2 regions of the Caproiciproducens sp. CPB-2 genome follow, and region 1 is predicted to be linked to the other one. Evidence: predicted binding sites of a transcription regulator. Region 1 holds the regulator's gene; the other holds the start of a gene.
What was found. The regulator LexA, encoded in region 1, represses DNA repair genes until DNA is damaged. The targets are predictions, from matches to a motif close to CNAACANNTGTTNG.
Positions count from the first base shown of each region.

Region 2: dinB (DNA polymerase IV) is a predicted target of LexA. The motif match lies at 2,853-2,866, and genes of this name have one in related genera.

Region 1 covers NZ_CP142860.1:374,914-391,144, reverse strand. The annotation lists gene VXK30_RS01865 (DUF488 domain-containing protein) at 1-47, opposite strand, end outside; gene rlmD (23S rRNA (uracil(1939)-C(5))-methyltransferase RlmD) at 422-1,789, opposite strand; gene VXK30_RS01855 (TrpB-like pyridoxal phosphate-dependent enzyme) at 2,254-3,636, shown strand; gene VXK30_RS01850 (hypothetical protein) at 4,037-5,143, shown strand; gene VXK30_RS01845 (acyltransferase) at 5,218-5,886, shown strand; gene VXK30_RS01840 (pyridoxamine kinase) at 5,964-6,818, shown strand; gene VXK30_RS01835 (FtsW/RodA/SpoVE family cell cycle protein) at 6,938-8,614, shown strand; gene VXK30_RS01830 (penicillin-binding transpeptidase domain-containing protein) at 8,614-9,999, shown strand; gene VXK30_RS01825 (FUSC family protein) at 10,032-10,862, opposite strand; gene VXK30_RS01820 (HAD family hydrolase) at 10,866-11,540, opposite strand; gene VXK30_RS01815 (hypothetical protein) at 11,707-12,144, opposite strand; gene VXK30_RS01810 (M23 family metallopeptidase) at 12,416-13,156, opposite strand; gene lexA (transcriptional repressor LexA) at 13,495-14,076, shown strand; gene VXK30_RS01800 (cyclase family protein) at 14,122-14,721, opposite strand; gene VXK30_RS01795 (5'-methylthioadenosine/adenosylhomocysteine nucleosidase) at 14,738-15,427, opposite strand; gene VXK30_RS01790 (HAD family hydrolase) at 15,498-16,115, opposite strand.
Region 2 covers NZ_CP142860.1:1,533,844-1,550,074, forward strand. The annotation lists gene VXK30_RS07585 (methyl-accepting chemotaxis protein) at 1-1,137, shown strand, start outside; gene VXK30_RS07590 (YifB family Mg chelatase-like AAA ATPase) at 1,201-2,733, opposite strand; gene dinB (DNA polymerase IV) at 3,083-4,300, shown strand; gene VXK30_RS07600 (sigma-70 family RNA polymerase sigma factor) at 4,783-5,382, shown strand; gene VXK30_RS07605 (zinc-ribbon domain containing protein) at 5,492-5,767, shown strand; gene VXK30_RS07610 (DUF1858 domain-containing protein) at 5,921-6,124, shown strand; gene VXK30_RS07615 (class I SAM-dependent methyltransferase) at 6,312-7,010, shown strand; gene VXK30_RS07620 (Nif3-like dinuclear metal center hexameric protein) at 7,012-7,782, shown strand; gene VXK30_RS07625 (Rqc2 family fibronectin-binding protein) at 7,807-9,567, shown strand; gene VXK30_RS07630 (O-antigen polysaccharide polymerase Wzy family protein) at 9,628-11,157, shown strand; gene VXK30_RS07635 (glycosyltransferase) at 11,154-12,374, shown strand; gene VXK30_RS07640 (glycosyltransferase family 4 protein) at 12,371-13,552, shown strand; gene VXK30_RS07645 (polysaccharide biosynthesis tyrosine autokinase) at 13,576-14,835, shown strand; gene udk (uridine kinase) at 14,883-15,527, opposite strand; gene VXK30_RS07655 (BofC C-terminal domain-containing protein) at 15,600-15,812, opposite strand; gene VXK30_RS07660 (transglycosylase domain-containing protein) at 16,080-16,231, shown strand, end outside.

The sequences.
Region 1 (16,231 bases):
TCACTTGTTTGAAAAGGATCATAAACCCGTTTTATTTGCAGCGCCATATCAAAGGTCTCCTCTCTCTGTTTTCTGCTGAAAATCCGCTATACTAATGGCAAGATGCCACCGAAATGTTTTATCAAATTTAGAGTCTGTTAACATATTATTAAATCGGCTTATTATCATATCAAAATCCAGACCTGTTCCCGCGCACATGCTAAAACTCAAAAAACATCAATCCTGTTCTCTCACCAAGCCCCAAAAACGAAAAACATCTATCCTGTCCTGTCGTGAAATCTCGTTATCAATCCTGTTCTCTCGCGAACGGAATCCGACCCGATAGACTGGTTCCCATGCACGGGTAAAAACCCGTTCTGAGTGTACAGTTTGAAAATTCAAAAACCACAGAAATGGCTTATTTACTGGGGTTTCCGTACACTCAGTCTTTTACCCTTGACATCAATACGACCGTCTCGACGTGCGCCGTCCTCGGGAACATGTCCACGGGGGTAACGACCTTGGGCTCGTAGCCTTTCTGTACGAAGAGCTTCAGGTCGCGCGCAAGGGTAGCCGGGTCGCAGGAAACATAGACGACGCGCTGCGGCGCCATGGCGGCGACGGTATCGATCAGGGAAGCGTCACAGCCCTTGCGCGGGGGATCGAGGACCACCACGTCGGGGCGGGTCCCGCGGTTTTTCAGCATGGACGCGGCTTTCGCGGCGTCCGCGCAAAGGAACTCCGCGTTGGTGATTCCGTTCAGCTCCGCGTTTTTTTTCGCGTCCTCCACCGCCTGCTCAATGATCTCCACACCGATGACATGCGCGGCGTTTTTCGCCATGGAAAGGCCAATGGTGCCAGTCCCGCAGTAAAGGTCCAGCAGGGTCTCTTTTCCGGTCAGGCCGGCATATTCGCCCGCAAGCGTATAAAGCCGCTCCGCCTGGTCGCGGTTGACCTGATAAAACGACATGGGAGAAATATGGAAATTCAGGCCGCAGAGCGTATCCGTAATAAAATCGCTGCCCCAAACGGTACGGCATTTCTGTCCAAGAACCACATTCGTGCGTTCCCGGTTCACATTGATGATGACGCTTTTCAAGCCCGGCACCTTTTTCTTCAGCATTTCCACCAGTTCCGGTTCAAAATGCACCCCGTTGCCGTTGACGACCACACAGACCATCACTTCGCCGGTCGCGCCCGCGCGGCGCAGGTACAGGTGCCTCAGCCTTCCCTTGCCGGTTTCCTCGTCGTAGATATCCTCTCCGCTCTGGCGCGCCCACTCCTGGAAAGCCTCCATGGCGGCGGTAAACTCATCCGGCTGCAAAAGGCACTCCGAACAATGGATGATGCGGTGGCTGTGGCTGGCGAAAAAGCCCATCCGCACCTCGTTCCCCGGGCCGCGCCCGATAGGAAGCTGCGTTTTGTTGCGGTAACGGTCGGGATTTTCCGCGCCGACAATCGGCCGGATTTTTAGCTCATGAAAGCCGCCGATGCGCTCGAGGGCGTCCCGCACGCGCTGCTGCTTCGCCTTTAGCTCCGCCTGATAGCTGATATGGCGGTACACGCAGCCCCCGCACTGCGCAAACTGGGCACAGTCGAGCGGAACGCGGTCCTTTGAGGCGGTCACGATTTTATCGATACGGCCAAACGCATAGGTTTTGGCCGTTTTCAGTATCTTTACGCGAAGCCTGTCCCCCGCCGCCGCGAGCGGCACAAACACCGCGATGTCCCGATAGCGGCCGACGCCGTTTCCCTCCGCGGTATAGCCGGTTATTTCCATATCCACAAGTTCGTTCTTTTTAATTTCCATGTTCTCCCCCGTAAAATCGAATGGATTCCGCCACCCTTATTGTCTTATTATTTTAGCATTATACCCCCACAAATACAATACCGGCGAAAATCCGCGGAATTTTGAAACAATGCTTGACAAGGCGCGGATACCCGAATATAATAGTGCAAAAGACAGCAAACCGATGAGTAAGAGTAGTAAACAGGCAAAGCGCCGGAAAAGAGAGCCGCAGGCGGTGTGATGCGGTACGGCGGGGCCTGCCGAATGGACTTACGAGGGCAGCGCGAAAGGAAACAAGTAGCCGCTGACGGGAACTCCGCCCGTTACCAAGGGAGCGCGCATGCTGGTGCGCGGAAAAAGAGGCGCTTTCGCGCAATCCGGGTGGTACCGCAGGAGCAATCGCTCTTGTCCCTGAGTTTTAGGGGCAAGGGCGTTTTTTATACTCTTTTTGTCCATACTATTTTTGATCTGAAAGGAGAATCATCATGAAAAACATCCCGCACAGAATGATCTTATCCGAGGAGCAGATGCCCACGCAATGGTACAATCTCCGCGCGGACATGAAATCCCTGCCGGACCCGATGCTGAACCCCGGCACTTTAAAGCCTATCCGCACCGAGGAGCTTTATCCCATTTTCTGCGAGGAGCTGGCAAAGCAGGAGATGGACAGCACCACCCCTTATATCGATATTCCGGAAGAGATTCTGGATGTTTACAAGGCATACCGTCCCTCCCCGCTCAACAGGGCCTATGCGCTTGAAAAATATCTGGATACGCCGGCGAAGATCTATTACAAATTTGAGGGCGGCAACACCTCCGGCAGCCACAAGCTCAATTCCGCCGTCGCCCAGGTTTACTACGCGAAGAAACAGGGCCTGACCGGCCTGACGACCGAAACGGGCGCCGGCCAGTGGGGCACCGCGCTGGCGGAAGCGTGCGCCTATTTTGGAATCGGTCTGGACGTCTTCATGGTCAAGGCCTCCTTTCAGCAGAAGCCCTACCGCAAGGCGATCATCCAGACCTTCGGCGCCAATGTGGTCGCCAGCCCCAGCTCCACCACGCAGGTCGGCCGCGCCATCCTTGAAATGGACCCCGATACGACCGGCAGTCTCGGCTGCGCGATCTCGGAGGCGATCGAAAAGGCTACGACGACCCCCAACTGCCGCTATGTCCTGGGCTCGGTGCTGAACCAGGTGCTGCTGCACCAGTCGATCATCGGCCTGGAATCCAAAAAGGCAATGGAGCTGCTCGGCGAATACCCGGATATCGTCATCGGCTGCGCGGGCGGCGGTTCCAACCTCGGCGGGCTGATCGCGCCTTTCATGCAGGATAAGCTGCTCGGCAGAAAGAACCCGTATTTTATCGCCGTGGAGCCCGCCTCCTGCCCCTCCCTGACCCGGGGCCGCTATGCCTACGATTTCTGTGACACCGGCAAGGTCACCCCGCTGGCGAAAATGTATACGCTGGGCAGCGGCTTCATCCCCTCGCCGAACCATGCGGGCGGCCTGCGCTACCACGGCATGTCCCCGATTATCTCCAAGCTGTACCATGACGGATACCTTGACGAGGCGCGCTCCGCGGAACAGACCAAGGTATTTGACGCCGCCGTACAGTTCGCCAAGCTGGAAACCATTCTGCCCGCCCCGGAAAGCGCGCACGCCATCCGCTGCGCGATGGACGAGGCCGTCAAATGCAAAGAAACCGGCGAGGAAAAAACCATCCTGTTCGGACTGACCGGAACCGGCTATTTCGACATGGCCGCGTACACCGCTTATCTGGAGCACACCATGACGGACTACATTCCAACGGACGCGGATCTGCAGCCCGGATTTGATTCTCTGCCGAAGATTCCCGGCGCCCAGGATTAGTCAAATAACGGTCTTAAAAATTCCGTATGATACCTTTTCGATAATTAACGAAAATTTATCGTCAATAATAACTAAATTGCACCAACAAAAAACTACGTTTTATACAATAAAGAGATTCTTGACAAATCGATTGTGAAGTGATTGACACTGGGAAACACGGGTACTATAATAAAATCACGGAACCAAGAAATGGGACCGTATCCGATCTGATTACAAGACTGTGGCAAGGACTTGTCACGACCTTTTCAATACAACTCCTCCCCAAAAACAGGAACCGGTGCATACCGGTTCCTGTTTTATTATATGTCGATTTTTTTGAAATAATTTCACATTATTCCTCCCCTCCGTCCACATTTTGTATAATGCTGTTAAGAAATTAAATGTCGAGGGATGTGGAAATATGAGAGACCGCCGAAAAAAACGTCTGATGCTCTGCATCATATGTGTGTGCGCCGCGGCCCTGATGCCGATGATCGCGGCCCTGTCCTGCTACGCGGAGGATTATCCCGATATCAGTAAAATAGACTCCAACCTGTATTATCCGGACAACCAGCAGTTTTTCCGCAGGCCGGGAACAGGTTTCGTACTGATCAGCTCCAACGCCTCCTCCACCCGTACCGCGCTCCTTGACAGCGACGGGAACCTTGATTACGGTTCCGTCCGGGGACCGACCGTCATTAAATTCGTATATGAAGCCGCCTGCCTGTCCGGAAATTACCTGTATCTTGCCGGAATGTCCCCCAGCGCCGCGAACTGCGCGGTAATCGGGCGTCTTGATTTAAGCGACGGCAAGTGTATCGTCAACAATATTCTGAGTGTCAGCTGTGACTTTTCACGGAATTTCAGCGCGGACGCACAGGGAAGGGTGACGCTTGTCACCGTCCCCTACGGCGAGCAGCTGGACGCAGGCACGCCGGCGTCCAGCTTTCTGTTTGACGGCGCAAATAACAACGGGAACATCTCCCCGGAACCCCCCGGCCCGGACTCCAGCTCTCCTTCTTCCGAAGCGCCGGACTCTTCGGCGCCGGAATCCGGTGTCCCGGACCCCGGCAGCTCTTCGTCATCCCCCTCCGATCAAATTCCCGCCGACCTTCCGTCCGTGATGGAAAATTATGATTTTCCCGGCCCGGTAACGCTGGAGGCCCTTCAGGGCGAAATGGCCGAAGTCAATCCGGACCAGAGTCTTCGCGTTTTTACGGCGGACAAAAAGGAAATAAAAGGCGGAAATATCGGTACGGGCCAGACCATTGTCACCATGCAGGGCGGCAAAACGGCCGGCGCCTACATTGCGGTCATCCCCGGCGATCTGGACGGTTCCGGGACCGTGACGGATTACGACTGCCGCCTGCTGTACGAGTACTTTATCCAAACGGGCGCGGGGGATACGCCGTCCCTCTCCGGGCCGTATCTGGAAGCGGCAAAAATCAGCGACGAAAGCGGCGCGGACAGAAGCGGGCGCAGCCTGCAGACCGGCGACCTGCTGAAAATAAAAAAGCTCATAAAATGACCTTGTATGATTGACCTGGCGGTGAAATGAAAATATAATGGATTTATTAAACAGAAACGAAGGAGCATTTTAGAATGACTGATAAAGTATCCATTCATTGTCTGTATGATCTGACCCACACCGCCGCGGCCCCTCTTCTTGACAAACTGATTTACCCCTGGGAAGCGCTTCCGAAAATCAGCGAGTTCATCTTAAAGCTGGGACCGACGCTTCTGGCCGAGGAATACGACCGGCGCGGCGAGAACGTATGGATTGCGAAAACCGCAAGGGTATTTGATTCCGCCTATATCAACGGACCCGCGATTATCGGGCCGAACACCGAGGTCCGGCAGTGTGCGTTTATCCGCGGCAGCGCCCTTGTGGGCGCCGGATGCGTCGTGGGCAATTCCACGGAGCTGAAAAACGTCATCCTGTTCGACAGCGTTCAGGTTCCCCACTACAACTATGTGGGCGACTCCATTCTCGGCTACAAATCCCACATGGGCGCGGGCTCCATTACCTCCAACGTCAAATCGGATAAAACGCTCGTGGTCATCAGCGCGGACGGCGACCGCATTGAAACGGGCCTGAAAAAAATCGGAGCGATGCTGGGCGACCGCGTGGAGGTCGGCTGCAACTCCGTCCTGAACCCCGGCACCGTCGTGGGCAAGGACAGCACCGTCTACCCGCTTTCCATGGTGCGCGGCTTTATTCCCGCAAGGAGTATTTACAAGCATGCGGGCGAGGTTGCCAACAAAATTTAATGCTGTGATTTTTTGCGGCTTTACATTTTTCACCCCGGAATCCCATATGATTAATGTAATACTTGTGAGGTGATTGAATGAACAAACAAAAAAGGATCGCAGCGATTCACGATATCTCCGGATTCGGGAAATGTTCCCTTACGGTTGCGCTTCCTATTCTTTCCGCCGCGGGAATCGAAGTCTGCCCCGTCCCGACCGCCGTGCTTTCCTCCCATACGGGGGATTTAGATGGCTTTACCTACCGCGACCTGACGGACGATATGCCCGGGTTCCAAAAGCAGTGGAAACAGCTTGGCCTGAGTTTTGAGGCGCTTTACAGCGGTTTTTTGGGATCGTATGAACAGATTTCGATCGTATCGGACTTTTTTGATACCTTCAAAACGGAGAACACCCTTGTTATGGTTGACCCCGTGATGGCGGACAGCGGCGAGCTGTACCGGACCATTACCCCTCAAATGGCCGAGGGAATGGTGAACCTGTGCGGAAAAGCCGACCTGATCGTACCGAATTTCACGGAAGCGGCGTTTCTGCTGGGCGAAAAGTACCGCGAAGGCCCCTACACCCGCGATTACGTCGAAAATCTGCTGCGGCGTCTGAGCGGGCTGGGCCCGCGTCAGGTTGTCATCACCGGGGTCTGGTTCAGCCCGGACCTTCTGGGCGCGGCGGGATACAACCGGAACACGGACGCGGTCAGCTACGCGTTCTCGCAGAAGATCAGGGGACGTTACTACGGTACGGGGGATATCTTTGCCAGCGCGCTTCTGTCGGGGCTTTTGAACGGAATGGAGCTGGACATCGCCATGCAGACCGCGGTCGACTTTACCGCCGGATGTATCCGGCGCACAAGGGAGGCCGGGACCGACCCGCGGTACGGCGTCCACTTTGAAGCGGGGCTTCTGAAATTCATGCACGAGCTGGGGATAACGGAATAATACTGCGGAGGGAACGGTGCGTTCCCTCCGTTTACTTTGCCGGTAAATAATTGTATAATAGAAAAGGAAATACTATCCACAGGCGGGTATTTTCCCGCCAGCCGGAAGGAGGCGTTTTCTTGACGCTGAACAATCCTGTTATTCAAAACATCATCAATTTGGTGCTATATATTTTCAGAATCATGGTACCGCTGATTTCCATACTCGTCATCAGCAAATGCTTTACGTCCATGAAACGCGGGCGCAGGAAGGAAGACCCCGTTGTGATTCTGGAGGACATGGTATCCCACGAAGTCATCCCCGTGCTGTACTGGGAAAATTCGCTCGGGCGCAGCAGAAGCTGCGACATTGTTCTGCACGACCCCACCGTCAGCCGCGACCATGCGGTGCTGATGCGCCGGGAAAGCGGCTGGATCGTCACCGACACCGGCTCGAAATCCGGCACCTTTGTCAACGGCACAAAGGTGAAAGACCGGATGCAGATCCTGCCGGGCGATTCCATCGCCATGGGTTCCACCGCGCTGATGCTGAAGCGGACAAGCGATATCAAAAACGGCAAGCAGCCGAAGCGTAAGGTACGGCACGCCGCGTCACCCGCAGGGCTGCTGGCCGCCACGACCCTGATCCAGCTGCTCCTGTGCGTGCAGGCATGCTTCGGAGGCGGGAAATTCAGCTACCTGCCCGCTGTGCCGTTCGGAGCGATCTTCGCAATGGAATGGCTGCTGTACCTGTTTTCCATGAAGGGGCTGGGGCACGTCAGCTTCGAGCTGGAAACCATCGCGTTCCTGCTGAGCGGAGTCGGCATCCTTCTGATTTCCGGCACCGGCGTGAAAAACACCTATGTGCAGCTCGGCGCGCTCTTCGGGGGCGTCCTTCTGTTCTGCATCATGATCTGGTTCCTCAGCGACCTTGACCGGGTGATGCGCTGGCGCCTGGCAATCGGAATCTTTGCCGTCCTGCTCTTTGCCGCCAACCTTGTGCTGGCCCGCGAACACAACGGCGCCCGCAACTGGATCAGCCTGGGCCCCGTCAGCGTACAGCCGTCGGAGTTTATTAAAATCGCCTTTATCTTTGTCGGCACCTCCACACTGGACAGGCTGCAGACGGCAAAGAACCTGACGGGATTTATCGGGTTTTCCGCCGTATGCATGGGCGCGCTGTTCCTGATGCGCGATTTCGGTACCGCCTGTGTCTTTTTCGTGACCTTTCTCATTATCGCCTTCATGCGTTCCGGAAGCGTGCGCACCATCGCGCTGATCTGCGCGGTCGCGGTGTTCGGCGCTTTCCTGATCTTAAAATTCAAGCCCTATGTCGCGCAGCGGTTCGAGGCATGGCGGCACGTCTGGGAGCATGTGAACGAATCCGGTTACCAGCAGACGCGCGTGCTGAGCTACTCCGCGAGCGGCGGCCTGTTCGGGCTGGGGATCGGGAACGGCTCGCTGAAGGGCGTGTTCGCTTCCACCAGCGACCTGGTGTTCGGCATGGTCTGTGAGGAGCTGGGCCTGCTGCTGGCGGTCGTCATTGTGCTGACGCTTGCGTTTCTGATGTTCTACGCCCGTTCGGACGTTACGCGCAGCCGCTCCACCTTCTATTCCATATCGTCGTGCGCCGCGGGCGGCATGCTTCTGTTCCAGACCTGCCTGAACGTCTTCGGCGCGACGGACGTACTTCCCATGACCGGCGTCACCCTGCCCTTTATCAGCCTGGGCGGCTCCAGCATGGTGGCGGTCTGGGGACTGCTCGCCTTCATCAAGGCGAGCGACGAGCGCACCTACGCGGCAAGGAGGAAAAGCTGATGAAAACGACAGGCTCCCGTTCCTTAATCCTGTATATTCTGGGCATGGCGTTCCTTTTCGGCCTCGGCGTATTCCTGTACGGGTTCGCCATGGAAGGCGGCAGCTGGGCCATGCAGCCGTTCAACAAGCATCTGACGACCGGTGGCCAGCTCGCCAACAGCGGAAAAATCCTTGACCGGAACAATGTCGTGCTTGCCAAAAGCGAAAACGGCAAGCGGGTGTACAACAGCGACGAAGCCGTCCGCCGCGCGATGCTCCACACCGTAGGCGACAGCAACGGCTATATTTCCACCGGAATCCAGTACAACTACCGTTCCGAGCTTTCGGGGTACAATCCCGTCACCGGCCTGGCCGCCCCCACCGGGAAAAGCGGGGGCAGCGACATTAAGCTGACGCTTGACAGCGCGCTGTGCAAGCTCGCGCTTCAGAAGCTGGGCGGCAGCAGCGGCGCGGCCGTCCTTTACAACTACAAGACCGGCGAGATGCTCTGCTCGGTCAGCACGCCGAATTTCGATCCCTCCAATCCCCCGAAGGACCTGAACACGGACAAAACGGGGAAATACAACGGGGTCTATCTTGACCGCGTGCTCTCCTCCACCTATACCCCCGGCTCGATCTTCAAGGTGGTGACTTCCGCGGCGGCGATCGAAAACATTCCCGATCTGGACAGCCGCACCTGGGAATGCAACGGCAGCATTACCATTAACGGCAATAAAATCACCGACGTCGCTTCCTACGGCACCCTCAGCTTTAAAAACGCGCTGGCGAGGTCCTCCAACGTAGCGTTCGCACAGATCGCCATTGAGCTCGGCGCGGACAAAATGACCGAGACGGCAAATTCCATGGGCTTTAACCGCAGCTTCGACCTGGACGGCATCTCCACCAGCAAAAGCATCTATCAGGTGGACGGCGCCGCCGCCAACGAGCTGGGCTGGTCGGGCGTGGGGCAATACACCGACCTGACCAATCCTTTCCACATGATGGTGATGATGGGCGCGATCGCCAACGACGGCGTACCGGTCAAACCCTATCTGATCAGCGGTATCACGGCTCCGTTCGGTCTGACCGTCCGCAGCGGGCATACCCAGACGGGAGACCGGCTTCTGAAAGCCGCCACCGCGGAAAAGCTGAAGGAATATATGCGCTACAACGTTTCGAGCTATTACGGCGACGGCCTGTTCCCCGGCCTTGCCGTCTGCGCCAAAACCGGCACGGCGGAGGTGGGCGGCGGGAAAAAACCGAACGGCTGGATGGTCGGCTTTTCCTCCAATGAGAAAACGCCGCTTGCGTTCGCGGTTGTAGTGGAAAATTCCAGAAGCGGCATCAGTTCCGCCGGGCAGATCGCTTCCGCCCTGATGACCGCCGCGGCCAAAACAATCAAATAGGCAAATAAAAAATGACCTTCACAGGTCATTTTTTATTTGCCTTCTTTTGTTTCGGAAAGCGCGTGCTCGTAAAGCTTGTGCATCCTGTCCATATGGTAGCGGTAAACAATCTCCGTTTCGCCGCCGGGTTTTACGGAATCTTCCGTCAGCTCCATCACTTCCAGCGCCTTCAGCTCGTCCAGTATCATCTCATAAGTGGAGATTTTACAGGAAATGCCGAAAACCTCGTCATCGTTCCAGCGCAGGAATTTTGCCTGAGCAATATACATTTTGACATTGTAGCTCAGCTTCTGGATCGCGCTGTCCACCGCGAAGGTATCGATCTGCCAGAACGAGGCGGCGCTCTCCATCGCCTGGTCCACCTGGCTGCGCAGATGGACAAAGGATTTCTTGATTTCTTCGGCGTAGTTGGGCGGCATAATCACCAGATTGACAAGAATGGCGATCACAATGCCGATCGCGCTGCCCGCAATACAGGAAAGGGCGGTGCCGACGCGGAACATCATGGCCGCGAACACAAAGCAGGACAGGGTGGCCGCGCCATAAAGCTTAAACAGATGGCAGAGATACAGCGTAAGGATAATCCCCACTCCGCAGAGCCCGGCGTTCCCGGGCGAGACCATGACAAGGCCATAGCCGACCGCAGCGCCGATCAGCACGCCGATCAGCTTGTTCTTCCCCATTTTGATGGAGGCGTCTATGGATTTCCCCATCGTCATGACGGCGGCAATGACCGCGAAAAACGGCTCGTCCAGCTTTAAAAGGGCGGAAATCACCACACAAAGGGTAACGGCGATCCCCGTTTTTACCACCCGGAAGCCAAGCCGGTTCTCGGTCTTAAGAAGGTTTAACAGCCACTTCATCAATCACCTCATGAGGCCAGCAACAATCTCATAAATTTGTTCCGGTCTCTCGACGATATATTTCGCATTGTTTTCTCTCAGTTCCTTCTCGGTCCGGAATCCCCAAAGGACACCCGCCGTATCCATTCCCGCGGCAGCGCCGGTTTTCATATCCGTGTTTGTGTCCCCGATATAGAGGATGTTTTCCGGGCTGACGGCAAACTCGTCCGCGATCAGCAGCGCGCCCTCCGGGGAAGGCTTTCGGGCCACCTCCTGCCGCTGCCCGTAGCACAGGTCAAAGGTTCCTCTCGGGAACAGCGCGTCGATAATCGCAGTGGTGCAGTTGTGCGGCTTATTGGAAAGCACCGCCATACGGATTCCCTTTGCTTTCAGTTTTTTCAGCGTATCCTGCACCCCGCTGTAATTCGTGACAAGACAAGTGGGATCGCTTTCATACAGTTCGTCGTAAATCCGCCTCATTTTGCGGACGTCGTCCTCCGTGTACCCCTGCGCGCCCAGCGCGGTGTCAAGCATGGCGTGCATCAGCCTGTCCGTCCCGTTCCCGACGAGATACCTGTATTTTTCCACCTCAATCGGCTCGTATCCGCACCGCTTCATTGCGGTGTTGGCAAAATTGGCGATGGAAGCGAGCGTGTTGGCCAGCGTTCCGTCCAAATCAAAAATACATGCCTTATACAAACAATCACCCTGCAATTCAAAATAACAAATGTATTTATAATAATAAACATTTTTGTAACGATTTGCAAGTCCCTTATGTCCCACACGGCCGTTCAGAACCGAAACAAGGGCAAAAAACATAGAAAAAAGGGGCGCCGGAGTGTGATCCCCGGCGCCCGGCTATGTACTAATTTTGGACTGCCAGTTTAACAGTCTGCTGTTTTTTTCCTGATGGACAAATATTATAAATCGTTCCGTCTTTTGCCACCATTGAGATCGGAATTTTGGGCAAAAGCTTGTGGATCATTTCTACAAATCCGTTCACCGGCGCCTCCGCCATTCCCGTTACAATATGGACCGCACCGATTTGTTTTACAAACCCTACAGCGATCAATGCCGCTTCGTCGTTAAAGTAAACGGTCATTTCCGCCTGCGCGTCACGTGCCGTCTGACGCAGATATTCGAGCTCTTCACAGCTGGTTTCAAATCCCGCAGAGGTTGGCTGCACGCAGAGTACCTGTAAAGAAGTGGAACTCTCTTCGGCAATTTTTTTGCCGGCCCGAATCAGTCTGTCACAGTCACGCTGACCCGTAACGCATACGAGGGTTGTGTTCCTGTCTTTCAATACTGTGCCTCCCTTCCGAATACCGTATTTTCCAACCATACTCAGTATAGTTTGATTTCCTTGCCGTTGTGGTAACAGAAAGTGTATAAATCATTAACAAAGTGTTAAATAAAAATTCGACATTTTTTGTAGGATCCATCACTTTCGGTTTCATTATAGCACAGAAAGCCGGATTTCACAAATGAAAAAATGGAGATCATAAAAAAGCTGCAGAACCATTCATTCTGCAGCTGTGATTTTGCCCCTAATCGTTTACAGTGTCGGGGGCGAGTTATTTAATAATGGAAAGCGGGTCGATATATTTTCCGCCCTTTTTCATTGATAAATGCAGATGGGATGCGTCGGCGCTTTCACACGGGACCGTTCCGACCGTTCCGACCTGCTGACCCTGTTTGACGGCCGCTCCCTTTTTGACGCTCGCCGCTGCCAAACCGCAGTAATAGGTTTCGTAATCTCCGTGCTGAATCACAGCCGTCAGGCCGTAAAGGTCGTCCGTATAGACATTTTTCACCGTGCCGTTCGCGACCGCTTTGACGGCGGTTCCTTCCTTAGCGGCAAAGTCGGTGCCGTTGTGCACACGCCAGTCCTTCATCGTATTTGAGAAAACGGGATTTTCCCCGCTGAATTTCAGCGTGACGTTTTTCTCGACCGGGCTGGCAAAGGTCAGAACGCTGGCCACGGTCTGCTTGGCCGGCACGGCAGACGACGGCGGAGCAGACGGCGCCTGGGACGGGGCCTCAGACGGCTCTTCCTTTGCCGGCTCCGACTCTGCGGGCTCCGCTGCGGAAGAAGTTCCGTCTCCCGTATAGACCTTGATTCCGCTCACCGTTTCATTCGTATGCTGTACCTGTGCGCTGCTTGTCGTCCCTTCCTCGGGAGAAGCATAGTTGACCACGCTGTCATAAGTGGTCCAGGCCGCAACACCAACCGCAATCAGACACACGCCAAGCGCAATATAAAATCCCCTGGAGTTCTTTTGTGATTTGTTATTTAACAGATGTAAATTACTCATTCGTGCCACCTCCGAATATATTTTGGCCATAAATGAAACGTTATATTCGGCGGATAACATTTTTATCATAAAAATAAAAAAAGAAAAAAGACCTAATCCATTTCGACCAGGTCCTTTTTCATTAGCTTGAGGGGTATATTGAGGAGGGTAGAACATGTATCAAGTAATGGTGCGGCTCCATATCCTTGATTACGTCTTTATTATATCGCATAGCGGGATTCAGTTGTTACATAGCTATGAATATCTTATGAATTTTTAATATTCCAAACATTTGTTTGATTTTTTTCAAAAATATGCTATAATATCTGCAGAAGCCAAATACACGGGAGGGCTGCGGAATGTTAACCAAAAGCCAGCAAAAAGTATACGACTATTTAAAAAGCCGGGCCGAAAACGGGCTTCCGCCCACTGTGCGCGAAATCTGCAGCGCAACCGGGCTGAAGTCAACCTCCAGCGTACACGCTCACCTGAAAACGTTGGAACGCGCCGGGTATATCAGCCGTGACGCGGGCCTGAACCGCGCGATCCACCTTGCGGGGGAACAGAGCACCATACAGGTCCCCATCGTGGGAAAGGTCGCCGCCGGCCAGCCGATTCTTGCCGTCGAGGAGGTGGAGGGCTACGTCCCCTTCTCACCCGCCCGTTACAGCGGTGAAGAATATTTTGCGCTGAATGTCCGAGGGGAAAGCATGAAGGACGCCGGGATTCTGAACGGCGATATCGTCGTCGCTCTGAAAACGCCGACCGCGCTCGACGGGGAAATCGTGGTTGCCCTGATCGAAGACGAGGCGACGGTAAAGCGTCTGTTCCGCGAAAAGGACAGGATCCGCCTTCAGCCGGAAAATCCGGATTATCAGCCGATCTACACCAAGGATGTTTTGATCCTCGGGAAAGTCGTCGCGGTGTTCCGGTATTATTAAACAGAAAAATAACGGGAGGGAATCGAAATCGGTTCCCTCCCTGTTTCATGGTGCCTCGATGTCCTGCCCATCCTCTCTGATCAGGACGGCCCTTACCGGGGAAGCCTCCGCTCCGCCCAGGCGGAGCGGCAGGGCGATCAGCCGGTAGCCGCCGGGTTCCGCCATGGAGAGGTCCAGCCCCTCCAGAATCAGTACGCCTGCTCCCAGCAGCTCTTTGTGTGCGGGAAAGGAGCCGTCGTCTTCCGTTTCAATACTGAGCGCATCCGTTCCCACCAGGGTAACGCCCGCGGCCGTCAGCGCGAAGGCGCCGCTTTGGGACAGGGATGCCTGCCCCTTGAACAAAATCATTTTCTGAGCATACGGCACGATGTTGTCAATATCGGAGCCGGTAATAATACCGTTTGCCTCCACGACGGTGCAGGGACCTGTCAGCCGCGCCAAATCGAGCTGGTCGACCGTCTCGCCGTCTTCAATGAAATGGCGCGGTGCGTCAACGTGGGTGGCGCTGTGGCATCCCGTGTAAAAACCTGAAAGATTGCAGACGTCCCCCAGCTCCATCCGGCGCACGGGGTCCCGGTAAGGCTCCGGGTCCCCCGGATAAACCGGTGCGGAAAAAAGCTCACGTGACACGTCGATGATCTTCATGTCTTACACCTCTTTTTCAGATGGAGGGTAATATTTTTGTGATAAGCTCCGCGGTCTTATGCGCGGAGGAAATAGCAAAAGCGGCGAAATCGATATTGGCCGCCTCATTGGCATTATCCGAGATGGCGCGGATGACCACGAAATCCACATGGTTTATGTAGCATACCTGCGCGATGCTCCCGCCTTCCATTTCGCACGCCGAAGCCTGAAAATCCCGGGCGATTTCCTTCAGCTTTTCCCCGCTGCTGATGAACTGGTCACCCGTGGCGATCACCCCGACATGCACGCCCTGGCCATAAATCTGCTTCGCGGTGGAAACCACCAGATCAACCAACCTTGTGCTGGCGGGAATGGTGACGATATTCAGTCCACTGATCAGGCCCTTTTCATCCCCAATAGCGGTGGTATCCATGTCGTGCTGCACCAGCCCGCTTGATACGACGATATCGCCGATATGAATATTTTCGCCGATACCGCCCGCAACGCCGACATTGATGACCGCACTGGGATGATAATTCAAAATCATAGTCTGCGTGCAGACCGCCGCCGCGACTTTTCCAACGCCGCATTTCGCGACAACACAGTCGATGTTCTCTATTCTCCCAGTATAGTAAACCACCGAACTGACTGTCTGCGTACTTTTATCCGTCATGACCGCGATTAAATTTTCCACTTCTACCGACATTGCCCCGATAATTCCAATCATACCCGTACCTCAACGCTTTCCTTAAACTTTAAGCCATACTGCATAGGGAATCTGTTCCCCTCATTTTTTCTTATAAAGATAATACATCTTCCGGCTTCTCCAGGGCATATTCCGGAGAAATGCCCTCCGGAGCGCGGCAGCCCCACAAAGCCAAAGCGAAGTCCACACCCGCCCCGTGCGCGCATCTGCAGTCGTAAGCGGAGTCCCCGATATACAGCACGTTTTCCTTACCCGCACCGGACAGCTCCATATATCTAAGCATCGGCGCCGGATCGGGCTTGTGTCCGGGTGAATCCTCCGCGCAGAGAATATGTTCAAAATAATGATCCAGCCCGAAAGGGGGGACCACCGCCGCATACTCTTCCCTCGTCCGGGAGGTAATAACGCCCATTTGGATTCCATTCCTTTTCAGCTGTGAAAGCGTAGAGGGGATTTCCTTAAATGGTTTTATGGAATAGGAAAATTCCTTTTCATATTCTCCCCAGATGCGGAAAGCGTCTTCGAGCGGCTCAACCTTCATCCTGGCCAACGCGTCATGCCCGGGGATTCCAAGGGAAAACCGAAGTTCTTCCAGCGGATACATTTTTTCCTGTATGGTAAAAAGCATCTTCTGAAAGGATAAAAGAACCGCATCCTCACTGTCAAGCAGCGTTCCGTCAACATCAAAAACGATATGAGTGTATTTCATCAACTGTAATACCTTTCTAAGAATCATTTGATAGGTTCTAATCGCTTCCATGATTGTCATCACAGCAGAAATGTTCTCTCTGTTCTTTTTATCCTCATTATAGGGAAGCAGACCAG
Region 2 (16,231 bases), 1.2 Mb from region 1:
ATCGCCAAGCCGGTCGAAGGCCTTGTACAGCGTATTGAGAAACTGTCGGAAGGCGATCTCCATTCCGAAGTACCTGTGATCAAAAGCAGGAATGAAATCGGCGTTCTTGCGGAGACCTTCTCCAATACAATCGATATACTGACCAGTTACATAGGAGAGATTGCCGTCGTTCTGGACAGCCTTTCCATGGGTGACTGTACGATTGAAGTAACAGAGGATTATAAAGGTGATTTTGTATCGATCAAAACGTCCCTGAGCACCATTATCGACAATCTGAACAATATCTTCTCTGGTATCAACGGATCGGCGGATCAGGTGGCGAACGGTGCAGGCCAGGTTTCCTCTGCTTCGCAGGCGCTTTCACAGGGCGCTACGGAGCAGGCGAGCTCCATTGAGCAGCTTTCGGCCTCCATTACGGAAATTGCGGACGAAGTCAATAAGAATGCCAGCAATTCCCGTTTGGCGAGTCAGCTGTCGTTGGAAGCGTCCAGCGAAGTTGAGGTCGGAAACGAGCACATGCAGCAGATGGTGGAAGCCATGGCGCAGATCAGCGAAACTTCACAGGAGATCGGCAAAATTATAAAGACGATTGAGGATATTGCCTTCCAGACCAATATTCTCGCGCTCAACGCCGCGGTGGAAGCGGCACGTGCCGGCGCGGCGGGGAAAGGCTTTGCCGTTGTCGCGGATGAGGTCCGCAATCTTGCGAGCAAGAGTGCGGAAGCCGCGAAAAATACCACGGACCTGATTGAAAGCTCGATCAGGGCGGTGGAAAACGGCACAAAGATCGCGGATGAGACTGCGAAGTCTCTCAATAAAATTATAGACAGCACCAGAAAGACTACGGACCTGATCGGGGAAATTTCAAAGTCTTCGGATGGTCAGGCCTCTTCCATCAATCAGGTCACAATGGGTGTCGATCAGATTTCCGCCGTGGTGCAGACCAACTCCGCAACGGCGGAGGAAAGCGCGGCGACCAGCGAGGAACTGAGCGCACAGGCGCAGCAGCTCAAGGAATCCCTTGCGTTCCTGAAGCTGAAGGATTCCGCCGGAAGCGTCCCGGACGGAGCGGGAGGCCCGACTTCCTCTCTTGACGCCGGTTCCGTTTCCGAAAGCGGTCAGAGCAGCAAATATTAAATTCCGATATCATAAAATCCCTGCGGCCGGTTCCAGTTCGGCCGCAGGGATTTTTTTATGGGATCAGAGCTCTTTTGTCCAGTATTTCCGGTCAAGGCTGCGGTACTGCACCGCTTCGGCAACATGCCGCGGCTCGATTTCTTCGCTTTGATCCAGGTCCGCAATCGTGCGGGAAACCTTCAGAATCCGGTCATAGGCCCTTGCCGAAAGCCCGAGCTTTTCAAACGCTTTTTTCAGCAGCTCCCGTCCCGGCTCGCTCAGCCGGCATACTTCCTGGAGCATATCCGGCGTGATTCTCGCGTTGCAGGTAACGGCCGTGCCTTTGAAACGCTCGTTTTGCAGCTTCCTGGCGCTGTTTACTCGTTCTTTAATAACTGCGGAGCTTTCGGCCTTTTCCCGGGAACTGATTTCGTCGAACTCTACCGGCGGGACCTCTATGTGCAGGTCCAGCCTGTCCAGCAGCGGGCCGGAAACCCTGGAAAGATAGCGGGAGACCGCGCCGGAGGAACAGGTGCACGGCTTGGTCGGGTGCCCGAAGTAACCGCAGGGGCACGGGTTCATCGCCGCCACCAGCATCACGGCGCTGGGATAGGAGATGGTACCGTTGACGCGGGAAATCGTCACTTTGCCGTCCTCGATCGGCTGTCGCAGGACTTCCATTGCTCCGCGGGAAAATTCGGGCAGCTCGTCCAGAAACAGCACCCCGTTGTGCGCCAGGGAAATTTCTCCGGGGTGCGGAACGTTTCCGCCGCCGGACAGGCCCGCGGGCGATACCGTGTGGTGGGGCGAACGGAACGGGCGGGAGGTGATCAGGGAAACTCCGTCCGGAAGGGTGCCCGCAATGGAGTGAATTTTGGTGGTTTCAATGGTTTCTGCAAACGTCATGTCGGGAAGAATGGATGGAATCCGTTTCGCGAGCATGCTTTTTCCGGAGCCGGGAGGGCCGATCAGGAGAACGTTATGCCCGCCCGCCGCGGCAATTTCCAGCGCGCGCTTCGCCTCGTTCTGCCCCCGCACCTCCGAAAAGTCCGGTAAAGGAGGATGATTTTGCCGCGATGCCGGTACTTCCGAGGCGGGGAGAATTTCTTCCCCTCCGGCGAAATGCCTCATCAGCGTCGGCAGGTCCCTGACGGGGTAAACGGAAATCCCCTCCACGACCACGCCTTCGGCGGAATTCGCTTCCGGTACGTAGAGCTTTTGAAAGCCCGCCTCCTTTGCCTTGATCGCCATGGGAAGCACACCTTTTACGGGGCGTACCTCTCCCGTAAGCGACAGCTCTCCGATAAACACGCTGTCCTCCACCCCGGCGTCAAGCTGGCCGCTTGCTTTCATCAGCGCGACAAAGAGGGGCAGGTCGTAAATCGGTCCCTCCTTGCGCTTGTCGGCCGGACCAAGATTCACCGTTATTTTATGTACGGGAAATTGAAACCCGCAGTTTTTCATCGCGGAGCGCACTCTGTCCCGGGATTCTCTCACTGCCGCGTCCGGCAGTCCGACCACGTCAAAACCGGGCAGACCGACGCTGATGTCGGCTTCAACAGCCACGGTAAAGGAGTCCAGACCATACAGCCCCATGCTGTAGGAACGTGATACCATCCCCATTCCTCCCTTTATTTTTCTAAAATGATTATACTCCTGTCGAATTCTGTTGGCAATTCCTGACTTGGAATAAAATGGACGCTTTACAGAATCCGCTCCTCGGCATATAATAATATCAAACATTTGTTCTATTACCAATCGAAGAAGTCATGCAACCGCAAACTTGCGGGACGATTTTGCTTTCTGCGCTGGCCGCGCTTACCGTCTTGACATGATTTCTCGGTGCATGACAGGTTTTTCGATACTCTGTATTCTATTGATTCTACAATGAAAAATAAGCAGATTCCCCAGTACCCATTAAGATAGGGCGGGGGATACTGAAAAACGGTATGCGGAGGAATGTATCGTGGAGCGGGTTATCTTACACTGTGATCTGAATAATTTTTTCGCTTCCGTGGAATGCAGGGACCATCCCGAACTCTTTGGAAAATCCGTCGCGGTCTGCGGCAGCGTGGAGGACCGTCACGGGATTGTGCTGGCTAAAAACGAGCGGGCCAAAGGCTTCGGCGTGAAAACGGCGGAGCCCGTCTGGCAGGCGAAGCAAAAATGTCCGGACCTGCTGGTCGTTCCGCCTCATTTTGACCGGTATCTGTATTTCTCCGGTCTGGTAAAACAGATTTATCTCAGCTATACGAATCAGGTGGAGGCTTTCAGCATCGACGAATGCTGGCTGGATGTGACCGGAAGCACCCGCTTGTTCGGAAACGGGCCGGAGATAGCGGATCAGATACGGGACCGTACAAAATCGGAGCTGGGCCTGGGCGTTTCCATCGGGGTCAGCTTCAACAAAATCTTTGCGAAGCTCGGCAGCGATATGAAAAAACCGGACGCCACTACCGTGATTACCCGGGAAAATTTCAGGGAAAAGGTGTGGCCCCTTCCGACGGATTCCCTTCTGGGAGTGGGCAGGGTGACCGCCCGGCGCCTGAATTCGCTGGGAATCAAAACGATCGGCGACCTGGCGCGCACCGATTCCAAATACATCGTTTCTTCCTTCGGGAAAATGGGATACGACATGTGGAAAAACGCGAACGGGCTGGATGATTCCGGGGTATGCTCAAGCGAGGTTTCCTCCGCGCCGAAAAGCATTGGCAACAGCATCACCTGCGTTCATGATCTCTTCGACCTGGATGAGGTCTGGCCGGTGCTGCTGTATCTTGCCGAAAAAGTCTCTTTCCGCATGAGGGACGCCGGGGTGATCGCTTCGGGCCTTCAGCTTTCCATCAAGGATAACCGCCTGCGTGTTTCGCAGCATCAGATGCAGCTGGAGGTTCCCACCCGGCTGACGATGGATCTGGCGCGGGCGGCGAAAGAGCTGTTTCAGAAAGGCTACGGATGGCCCTGTCCTGTGCGGGCGCTGGGCATCAGCGGATTCGGCCTTTTGCCGGAGTCGGAAATGCAGCAGACATCCCTTTTTCACAGTGTCCTGTGCGATGAAAAAATGGAACAGCTGGAAAGCCGTATGGAGCATGTCAGAAACAAATACGGAAAAGCCTCCGTCAGGCGCGCCGTGCTGATGGAAAAGCTTCCGCTTCCCACGGGGGCGGAGAAAAGCGCTGATTAAGATTTTTCTGGATGTTTTACGATTCTTATGATATAATGAAAATGTTCCTTTATCAGGCCTTGTTTGTAAATAAAAAATCGATGGATTTTCGGATATAAAGCGTCTTACCCGCCTATGTCACCCACGGCCATGGCCTATTTAATACGGTTTTCTGCACACTTCGCTTTGAGGCCCTCTGAGGGAACCTCCGGGCCAAACGTGTTTGCAGGCGCAGCTGCCGTATGCCGGGTGCTTTTGATGCGGTCGGGCGTGATTTTAGCCGATCAGGATTTTTGCTTTACAAACAGGGCTTGATCTGTGTAAATGAAAAATATTGCGGAGGTCAAATCAGACATTGTCCGACAAAATTGGTATTTTTATAAAATTTAACTAAATAAAACAAATATTTAGCTTCAAAAGCAAAATATTTGTTGACTTAATAGACACAATGAGGTATGATAGATGCAGAATTCAAGTTTAATGTGAGCCATGAGGTGTTGGGCTTGGTTGATAACAACCATTTTAATAAAATGGCAGATTATACCGACAGTCAGCTTGCCTGCCTTGTGAACAGCGGAAATTCGGATGCTTTTGTGGAACTTACCGCGCGTTATATGTCGCTGATCAGAGTCAAGGCGGCGCCGTTTCGCTGTGCGATGCTGGAAGCCGACGATCTGTGCCAGGAAGGACTTTTGGGCCTTTTAAATGCGGCGCGTACTTATGACTCAGCCGGGAAGGCCGGTTTTAAAACATATGCCGGCGTTTGCATCAATAACCGGATTATTATGGCTTACCGCACGGCGGCCAGCCGCAAAAATCTTCCGCTGAATAATTTTGTTTCTCTCAGCGACGACGGTTCGCACATGGATATGACAGATTGCGCCTCGGATCCTGAAGCGGTGCTGATGGACAGCGAAAGCTACGCGGCCATGCAGCTGCGGATGAAACAGTTGCTTTCAAAGCTGGAACAGCAGGTGCTGACGCTTTATTTGGGCGGCTGCAGTTACCACGATATTTCGGTGAAACTCGGTGTTTCCTCAAAGGCAGTCGATAATGCTCTGCAGCGGGTTCGGCTGAAATTAAAACAGTTGCTCTTAGTTTAGTATATTCATTTCATATGCCCGGGTAGCTTAAGTAGAGCGTTGGTAATCAAAGGCGGCGGTGCAAATCCGTCTATGGGCAAATATCTTTATCCAAAGCGAGGTAAATTAAATGTACGAAGACAAGACTCTCATCTGCAAGGAATGTGGCGCTGAATTTGTATTCACCGCCGGTGAGCAGGAATTTTATGCTTCCAAAGGGTTCGTAAATGAGCCGCAAAGATGCAAAGCCTGCCGCGATGCTCGTAAAAATGCTGCCAAGCCAGAGCGTGAAATGTATACCGCTATCTGCGCAAGCTGCGGCAAGGAAGCAAAGGTCCCCTTTAAGCCGCGTGAAGACCGTCCTGTATATTGCAGCGAGTGCTTTGCAAAGATGAGGGAAGAATAAGCATATAGCCTGATATTTCTTATTCGTGACCAGGTACCCCGGATTGATTTCCGGGGTATTTTATTTTCGCCAAATCAGAAATGTATTGCAAAGATTGGACACGGGTATTATAATATACATGAAATCTATTGAAAAGCTGGAGGATTCTAAACAATGGCTGCTATAACGAAAGATACCATTATTGGTGATATTCTTGATATTGACGAAACCACGGCGCCTTATTTCCTGGAAATGGGCATGCATTGTCTGGGCTGCCCCGCTTCCCGCGGAGAAACCCTTGAGCAGGCCTGCCTGGTTCACGGCGTGGATCCGGACGCAATGCTGAAAAAGCTGAACGATCACATCGCGTCTAAATAAAAGAATTTCTGAACACGGCCGCCCGGCAATCAAGTTGCCGGGCGGTTCTTAAGTATGGGGGACGGTGCGTGCTTTTTTGGGCTGCCGTTCCCCTGTCCCGGTTTCCTCTGATGCCGATAGGAAGCTGTGCGGGCATTTCTGTCCGTAGGGAAGCCGGCGAATATCACTTTATAAAGGGGTGTGCCGGATGGGACTTCATCCTTTATTCACTTTGGGCGGCAGGCTTCAGCTCTGCGCCTCCATGGTCCGGCCGGGTACGGCCCTGGCGGACATCGGCACCGACCACGCGTACCTGCCGATCTGGCTTGCGAAGCAGGGGCTTGTTTCCCGCGCCATTGCGGCGGATATCCGCCCGGGGCCGCTTCAGTCCGCACAGCAGAATATCCGCCGCTACCGTGTGGAGGAGCTTGTTTCCACACGTCTGTCCGACGGGCTGGAAGCGATTTTTTCCGTGGAGGCGGACGATATCGTCATCGCCGGAATGGGCGGCGAAATGATGATCCGGATTATTAAAAACGCGCCCTGGCTGCGGGACGGAGAAAAAAGGCTGATTTTGCAGCCGATGACGTCGATCCCCCAGCTGCGTGAATTTCTTGCGCAGCAGGGCTTTGCGGTTCTGCGGGAACAGGCGGCTGTGGAAGACGGCCATGCTTATTCGGCCATGCAGGTACAGTATGCTCCCGAAAAAACCGGCACGGACAGCCTGTACCCCTATATCGGGAAGCTGGACGCCGCGACGGAGGACAGCCGCGCGTACATGCGTAAGGTGATCGCCCAGCTTGAAAAAAAGGCCGGGGGACTGTCCGTTTCCGGCCGGCAGGAAGAAGCCGCCGCGCTGATCCGTACGGCGGAACAAATCAAAATAAAAATGCAAAAGGAGCGGTAATATGATTTCCGTTGGTGAGATTTACGATTACATTGACAGCTTTGCGCCGTTTCGGTCGGCAATGAGCTTTGACAATCCGGGTTTGCTGGTCGGAAACAGGGAAGCCGGGGTGTCTTCGGCGGTTTTGTCGCTGGACATTACGCCCGCGGTTGTTCAGGAGGCCCATGAACTCGGGGCGGAACTGATTGTCAGCCACCATCCGGTCATTTTTCATCCGCTGAAAAGCCTTTCCGCGGATTCCGCGCCTTATCTGCTGGCCAAATACGGCACCGCGGCAATCTGCGCCCACACCAACCTCGACATGGCGGCGGGCGGGGTGAACACCTGCCTGGCGGAGCGCCTGAGGCTCCGGAATGTGGGTACGCTCGGGGAATACGAGGATTCCGGCCTGCCCGAGGCACTGGAGGGGGAAACCGGCTGCGAATATACGCCGGAAGCCTTCGCGCGGTTTGTCAAGGAAGCGCTGGGCTGCGACGGGCTGCGCTTTACGGACGGAAAACGTACGATCACGCACGTGGGCCTTTGCAGCGGCGGCGGTGCGGATTTGGTCTATGCCGCGGCACAGGCCGGCTGTCAGGCGTTCGTAACCGGGGAAAGCAAGCACAATATTTTGCTGGATGCCGAAAATATGGGAGTGACTCTGGTCGACGCCGGGCATTTCCATACGGAAAATCCCGTGATTTTACCGCTTGCGGTAAAGCTGAAAACAAAATTCCCCGACGTAGCCTTCTTTGAGTCAAAGCGGATGCACAGCCCCGCAAAATATCTGTAATGCGCATACACGGGAGGAATATCAATGGCTCTTGACGGAGCATTTTTACATCATATCAAAAAAGAAATAGAGGAAAGCGCAATCGGCGCAAGGGTGGATAAGATCTACCAGCCGAACAGAGAGGAAATGGTTCTTTCCCTGCGCACGTACAGGGAAACCCTGAAGCTGCTGATGTCCGCAAGGGCCAACAGCGCCAGGATCCATTTTACGCGCTCTGTCCCGGAAAATCCGAAGGTCCCGCCGATGCTCTGCATGCTGCTGCGCAAAAGGCTGGCCGGGGCGCGCCTTGCCGCAGTGCGTCAGCCCGGGCTGGAGCGGATGCTCTGCCTGGATTTCGACGCGGTCAGCGAACTGGGCGACGAAATCCGCCTGACGCTGGTCATGGAGATCATGGGGCGCTACAGCAATATTATTTTTGTCGACGAAGCGGGAAAAATCATCGATGCCCTCAAACGGGTGGACGCGGAAATGTCTTCCGAGCGCCTGGTGCTGCCGGGGCTGACGTATCAGCTGCCGCCGCCGCAGGACAAGCTGTGCCTTTTAACGGACTCCGTTCCTGACATAATCGAAAAAATTCAGCGGGTCCCCTCGGATACGGAGCTTTCAAAAGCCATTTTAAATACGCTGCAGGGAGTTTCCCCGATCGTCTGCCGCGAGCTGGAACATCTGACCGGCCGTGGGGACGATATCAGCACGAAATCGATGTCTGCCCAGCAGTGGGAACGGCTTGCTTTCTTTTTGGGCAGAATGGCGGATACGGTCAAAAATGTGGACGGAAAGCCGCACATGGTGGTAAGCCCCGTCCAGAAGCCGATGGACTTCTCTTTTATGAATATTGAGCAGTACGGTCTGACCGCGGTTGTGAAACCGTACTGCGATTTTTCCACCCTTCTGGACGCGTTTTACGACGAGCGCGACCGGATTGACCGTATGCGGGTGCGTTCGCAGGATTTGCTGCGCGTTCTGACCACCACCTCCGACCGCCTCAGCCGGAAGATGAACCTGCAGCGGGCGGAGCTTGCGCACTGCGCGGAGCGAGACGACCTGAGGATCTGCGGCGACCTGATCAACGCCAATCTGTACAATATCCCGAAAGGTTCGGCGATGGTTGAACTGCAGAATTTTTATGAGGAGTCGATGCCTCTGGTCAAGGTCAAGCTGAATCCCGCACTTTCCGCTTCCCAGAACGCGCAGAAATATTATAAGGAATACCGCAAAGCGCGTACCGCCGAGGAGATGCTGACCGCTCAGCTTCAGCAGGCTCAGCAGGAACTCAGCTATATCGACACCGTATTTGAGGAGCTCAGCCGGGCGGCGACGGAGCGCGACCTTTCCGAAATCCGCGCCGAACTGATCGAACAGGGCTATATCCGCGCGCCGAAGGGCCGCCAGAAGCAGCCTGCGGCCATGGGGCCCATCGAATTTGTTTCCTCGGACGGCTTTCCCATTCTGGTGGGGCGCAATAACCGTCAGAACGACCACCTGACGATGAAGCAGGCCAATAACAACGACCTCTGGCTCCATACGAAAAACATTCCCGGCTCCCACACCATCCTTTCGACGCAGGGGCGCGCTGTGACGGAAACCGCGATTTACGAAGCGGCCATGCTGGCGGCTTTCCACAGCAGGGGAAAGGACTCCTCCAAGGTTCCCGTGGATTATACGGAGGTGCGCAATGTCAGCAAGCCTCAGGGCGCAAAACCCGGCATGGTTATTTATGTAAACTATAAAACCGTTTACGTTACCCCGGATGCTGCATTTACAGACAGCCGCAAAGCAAATTAAATTGGTAAAAACATGAGATTCATGTTATAATAACCAATAATCTATTTGGGAAGTGTGCCGATGCTAAAAATAAAAACATCCGATTTTCTGAGAGATACCATCCTTTTTGGAATTACGATATTGCTGATGTTCGCCGCCAATCTGATGACCGTTTTCGGCAGGGCGGAAGCGGCGGTCGATGTCCTGTTTTTTGCAGTCATCATGATGAATGTTGCAATTATCAGCAGCCTGATTGTCAATATCAGGCGCGATTTTGCGTTATTGATCTTTGTGGGGGCCTACAACATCCTCCTTTTGGGGCGTGTGTATACTTCTTGGTTCGGTTATCACCATAAGCTGCTGATGCTTTTGGAGGCGGATGATTTTCCGAAGCTGTTTCAGTCCCTCCAGATTGTCGCGCTGTCGCTTTTTTGTGTTTACGCGGTTTACCGTGCCATGGGACCGTTTTTTTACCGCAGGGAATCTGCGATACAGACAAAAGGAATCCACGCCGTCACCCGGAACGACCTGAATCCCATTATCCGTCAGATCAGCGCGGTTGTACTGTATATCAGTTCCGTTCCGTTTTTCTATATCCTGTTCACTTCGGGTCTGGCGGTTCTGAGAGATGGGTATCTCAGCTCTTACACCAATACGGCCAGTGTTCCTTCCGCCGTCAGCCGCCTTTCCATGTTTTTTGTCCCGGCGTTTGCGGTTTTTCTCGCCACTCTGCCCGGCAAAAATCAGATGAAGCTGCCGCTTGCCGTCTACGGGGCCTACATGCTCGCGTCCCTTCTGACGGGACGGAGAAATACGATTGTAACGGAAGCGCTGATGCTGATCGCCTATTTTGTCCTGCGGGACTCTATGCTGGAAAAAGAGAAAAGGGTTCTGAAAAAAAGAACGGTTGCCTACGGGGGCGTGTTCGGAATTGCCGCCATGTACCTGCTTCAGCTTCTGGCGCTGATCCGCGCGGGCCTGGACACGGACAGGGGACTGGGAGAAATGCTCGTCAGCTTTATCGATTCCCAGGGGGCGAGCTTTCGCGTCGTTGTCCAGACGGTCAACTATATCGATCTGTTCAATCCTTCCACAGCCTACTGGTATTTATTCTATCCGTTTGAACTGTTCGTCCATAATAATATTGTTACGAAAACCCTGTTCGGCCTGACCCCGATCATCGAAGTGCAGAACACGGAATTTGTCCGCACCACCCATAATTTCGGACATGCCCTGACCTTTATGGTCGATCCGGACCGTTACCTGAGCGGGGGCGGTTTCGGCACCTCCTATGTGGCCGAGGCCTATGTCGCCTACGGCATTTTAGGGGTCGTCCTGGTCAGCGCGATGATTGGTATCATCTTCCGCTTTTTCTCTTCTTTGCTGACCCGTTCCTGGGTGACCATTGCCTTCGGGCTGCTCGCTCTGAAAAACTTTGTATATATTCCGCGCAACTTTGCGTTTCTGTGGGTTACCGAGGTTTTTAACATCACCTATATCTGCTTCTTTGTGGGGATATACCTTGCGGCGCTGCTGATTGCGAAAGGAACGCACGCGCGCTCGCTTTCCCATGCCCGGGGCGGATGGTTGACATGGGAGGAACAGCCATGAAGCTGCTTTTGCTGCTTACCACCTCATTTCCATACGACAACGGGGAAGAGTTTTTGCTCAATGAGGTCAATTATATCAATGGATACGACCGGGTACTGATCTGTCCCTGCAACCTGAAACCGAATTCCGCCGTTACAAAGAAGCTGCCTGATTTTATCTCCTGTGTTCCGCTCAAAACGGTTCCGGGCGGTAAGTCGGCCTACGCCGGGCTGATGCTCAGGCCTTTTGTACGGGACGAGCTGCTCAGTATGATGAAGTCCGGGACATTTACCTTGCAAAGGGCGCATGAAATGCTTTTCTTTATGAAGCGCGCCTACGAGATTGATACGGCGCTGGCACAGATCCCGGAGCTTGCCTCTGCCGATGAAGTCACCATCTACAGCTACTGGCTTTTTGACGCCGCGGCCGCGGGGGCGCTGCTTGCGCAGGAGTTGAAACGGCGGGGAAAAAGGGTGAAACAGATTTCCCGCGCCCACCGCTTTGACCTTTACAGTGAGTTTGCAAAAATGAATTACCTTCCGATGAGGGAGTTTTTGCTGGACCGGATCGACCGGGTGCTGCCCTGTTCCGCTTCCGGCGCGGAGTACCTTCAAAAACGGTATCCCCGGTACGCGGAAAAAATAGCACCCGCTTTTCTGGGGACGGCCGACCACGGCGAAAAACACGGCACCAGAGAAAACGGTCTGCATATCGTATCCTGTTCTTTCATAGCCCCGGTCAAGCGTCTGCATCTGATCGTGCAGGCGCTGGAAAAAGCGGATTTCCCCATTTTGTGGACGCATATCGGTTCCGGGCCGCTGCGCGGGGAAGTCGAGGGGATGGCGTCGAAGCTGCCGGACTGTGTCCGTACGGAATGGAAGGGGCAGATGGACAACGCATCCATCATGGATTATTACCGTTCCCATGACCTTTCCGTCTTTGTCAATGTAAGTGCCAGCGAGGGGATCCCGGTTTCCATTATGGAAATCTGCTCCTTCGGCGTTCCCGTGATCGCCACGGATGTCGGCGGTACCCGGGAAGCGGTGTACGACGGGGAAAACGGCTATTTGCTCCCGTCGGATTTTTCGCCGGACGAGCTGCTGTCCCGGCTGAAGAAGCTGAAAGAGCTGCCGGATGAGGAGTATGACCGCCTGTGCCGGAATGCGCGCGGAATATGGGCCGAAAAATTCAACGCGCAGAAAAACTACCGGGACTTTTACAAGGAGATCAGTCAATGAAACTGATGTATCTTACTTTTCAGGAGGATGCTCCGCTGTATCTGGGCGTGAAAAATAAAATCGAGGGCCAGGCCGGCGCGTTTGAGAAGCTGGGCTACCAGGTGACCTATTCCATGTGGCAGGGGAGCACGTTTCAGTTCTTCGGCGCCGAGCCGCAGAAAAGCGGCTTTGATTCCGCCGGCGGAATCATGAAGCAGCTTACGCGGATTGCCCTTGAGTATGTTCGAAAGCACAGCTTTGACGTCCTGTATCTGCGTCTTGACCGTGTCAGCTCCGACATGCTCAGAATCTGCAGGGCCGCGCGGGAAAACCGGGTAAAAACCATTGTGGTCGAAATCCCGAATTATCCTTATCTGGGGGACTATATCCGCAACATCCAATATGCCAAAACGCTCAAAAACCGTGCCGTGACCGCCGCAAAGGTGGCCGTAACGGTGGCGGACGACCGTCTGTCGGGCAGAAGGCTGAAACGGTATGTGGACGCGGTGGTGCTGTACGGAAACCGGGCGGACTCGTTTTTCGGAGTCAAAGCCATGAACGGGGACAACGGCATCAACATCGACGGGATATCGCCCGTCCCTCACTGCGGGGACGTCGGCAAGGACATCGTCTTTCTCGGGGTTGCCGGTACCCTGTGGTGGCAGGGCTACGACCGGGTCCTTGAAGGAATGAGCGAGTATAAAAAGAAAAAACCGGACGGCGCGCCCGCGCTGAAATTTGTGCTGGTCGGCGGCGACGCCACGGAGATGCCCGGATTCCGCGCGCTGGTGGACAGGCTTGGCCTGACTGAAGACGTGACGTTCTGCGGCTTTAAAAAGGGCAGGGAGCTTTCCGATATTTATAAAACGGTCGACGTGGGGGTATCCTCTCTCGGCTGTTACCGCAGAGGCCTGACCGCCTGCTTTTCCTTAAAAGCGCGCGAATACTGCGCCGCGGCGCTGCCCTTCCTGTATGCCTACGACGACGCGAAAATCGGAGAGGATACGCCGTTTGCGCTCAGGCTGCCGAACGACGGGACGGCGGTGGATATGGACGCCGTCATCGAATTTGTCCGGCATTGCCGCAGGGACCCGTCCATAGCGCGGAAGGAACGCGAATTCGCGGAGAAGAATTACGACTGGAAAACCATTATGAAGCAGGTCCTTGATTTTGCCGGAGCTTCAATGGATATAGATTGATCAACGATATTTGGAGGTTAAATATGGAACTTTTCGTAAGCTTTTCAGAAATACTGGAATATTTTAAGAGGAGCATCCTGAAATTTATCATCGTCATCGCTGCCTTTGGAATTGTGTTTGGGCTGATGCCCCTCAAATTTGTCCACAATGAATATACCTGCGATACCACCATGATCATTTCCTGTGAGGTACCCGAGGACGCGCAGACGGACTACCGGCTGCAGTACACCAGCATTCTGAACAGCAGGGTGCAGACCGCCATCGCCATTGCGACGGGCAAAGATATGATTTCCCAGACCGCCGAAAAGCTTGGCATCGACGAGAAGGAAATCACTTCGATCGGCGCGGTTCAGGTCAATACGGCTCCGGTCGTCAAGCTGACCGCGAAAACCCCGAACGCCGCCATGGCGGACCGTATTGCCAACACAGCGGCCGAGGTGCTGGGGGAAAAGCTTACCGGCGCGTTCCCGTCCCCGAAGCTGACCGCGGTGATCGCCGACCCCGCGATTCCGGCGGAGCCGGAGTCCAATAAGTCCACGATGCTCAAGGCCGGTATCCTTGGCCTCGTCATCGGTTTTATCGTGTATGTATGCTACGGCATTATTGTCGTGCTGACGGACAGAACGATCCGCAACAGCCGCTATGTCAGCGAAGCGCTGAACACCGCGCTTCTGGGAACGGTGCCGAAGAAAGGCGGCGGCGAAAAGAAGGAAGACAGCTTCCGCAAGCTTCGTGCCGCGGCGGTTCACTGTGCACAGGGAAAGACCAGCTTCCTTGTCACTGATGTCTGCGAGCACAACGGCGCCGCCTCCGTGGCGGCCGGGCTGGCGGGCGCGCTGGCCTGTTCCGGAAAAACCACGCTTCTGATCGACGCGGATCTCCGTGAAAACGGGATCGGAAAGCTGCTGAATGTAAAACCGCAGCATTCCCTGACGGATGCCTTGAACGGAGCCTGTTCCGCAGAAGAGGCGGTTTCCCAGACTTCTGTCAAGGGCTTGGGCCTTGTTTCCGGCACGGAAGCATCCCAAAATCCCGCGGACGTGCTGTTTTCCGAAAAATTCACCGGGCTGTTCCGGGAGCTTTCCGAAAAGTTCGATTATGTGATTATTCATACGCCTTCCGAAGTGCGGTATCCGGAGGCGGATAATATCGCAAGGCTTGCCGGTTCTGTGATTATGGTCGTAAAATACGGTTCGACTCCGTATCATGAATTCAAGGATTCGTTCCACCGCCTGAACGCTTCCGGCGGCAATCCCATCGGCTTTGTTACCACCGACATCTGACAGAACAGAACAAAAACGCTCCGCGGATTTTCCGCGGAGCGTTTTTGTTAACGGGTAACGGCAAGCTGATCCGTTTTACGGATCAGCGCCTTGATATGGTCGATCAGCATATGCAGGGCGACGGGGTTTTCTCCGCCCTGGGGAATAATGATGTCGGCGTATTTCTTGCTGGGTTCTACAAACTGCTCGTGCATGGGCTTGACCGTATTTATGTACTGGGACATAAAAGAATCCAGGCTGCGGCCGCGTTCTTTCACGTCCCGGGTCAGACGGCGGAGAAGCCGTATATCCGCGTCCGTGTCCACAAAAAGCTTCATATCCATTAAATCCAGGAGGTCTTTGTTTTCAAAAATCAGGATCCCTTCCACAATAATCACGCGCGCCGGCTCCATGTGTACGGTCTCGCCGGTTCTGGTGTAGGTGACAAAAGAATAAACCGGATGGTCGATTGCCCGACCGCTTTTGAGTCTTTTTACGTCCTCAATCAGTAAATCGGTATCGAATGCGTTAGGATGGTCATAATTCATTTTGACACGCTGTTCGAATGGAATATCAGAATTTGCGCGGTAATAAAAATCATGGGATAAAATGATGGCGTCGTCGGCGATTGCCTGTTTCAGCTTCGTCGAAAGCGTTGTTTTTCCTGAACCGGTGCCGCCGGCAACACCGATTACAAAGGGTGAACAATCCATAGCTGCCTCCTGTATTGCAATGTTATTTTACAGCTTCAAATTATAGCACAAAAACCGGCGAAAAGCATTCTTTTAGCTTTCATAATCTTCAATGATACTGTTCAGGCGGTCGACGTCCGTGACCCGGATTCCATCTTTTAAAAGCACCTGATCCGCCTGTGGCAGCGATGCGACGTCGACGTCGATCTCCTGATAGGGAGTGCTCTCGTTGTTGTAAAAGACTCCGATATGCCCTTCATACTCCTTTACCGTGTAGGTGTTCACGCTGCTGCTTCGGCTTGCCATGGTCGGAATTTCGCTGTTTTCTTGACTTGAAGCCTCATTTGAGGTAGAATTATCTAATATATCTGAGCTTGAAACTTCAGGTATTTGGTTTATTCTCGTTTGAGAAAAACCCCACATTAACATTCCGATTATAATAACAGTTGTACCCAGCAGCACAATCCAGTTTCTTTTCAAATAGCATCACCTCATAGGTATTATTTGAAAATATTGGAAAATTATTCATTTTTTGTTGCGATAATCCATTTTTTATCAAGGAGGTGGTTCCCGATGAGAAAAACCGATATCAATAAATATGTCGGCTCCCGAAACGGAGAAAAAGACGGCAAAGCAAGGTCCGTTGGCCGGATTGTATTAAAGGGTCTTTTCACCGTTTTTACTATATTATTCATTACCGGCATCATTGTGTCTGTCTCGCTGCT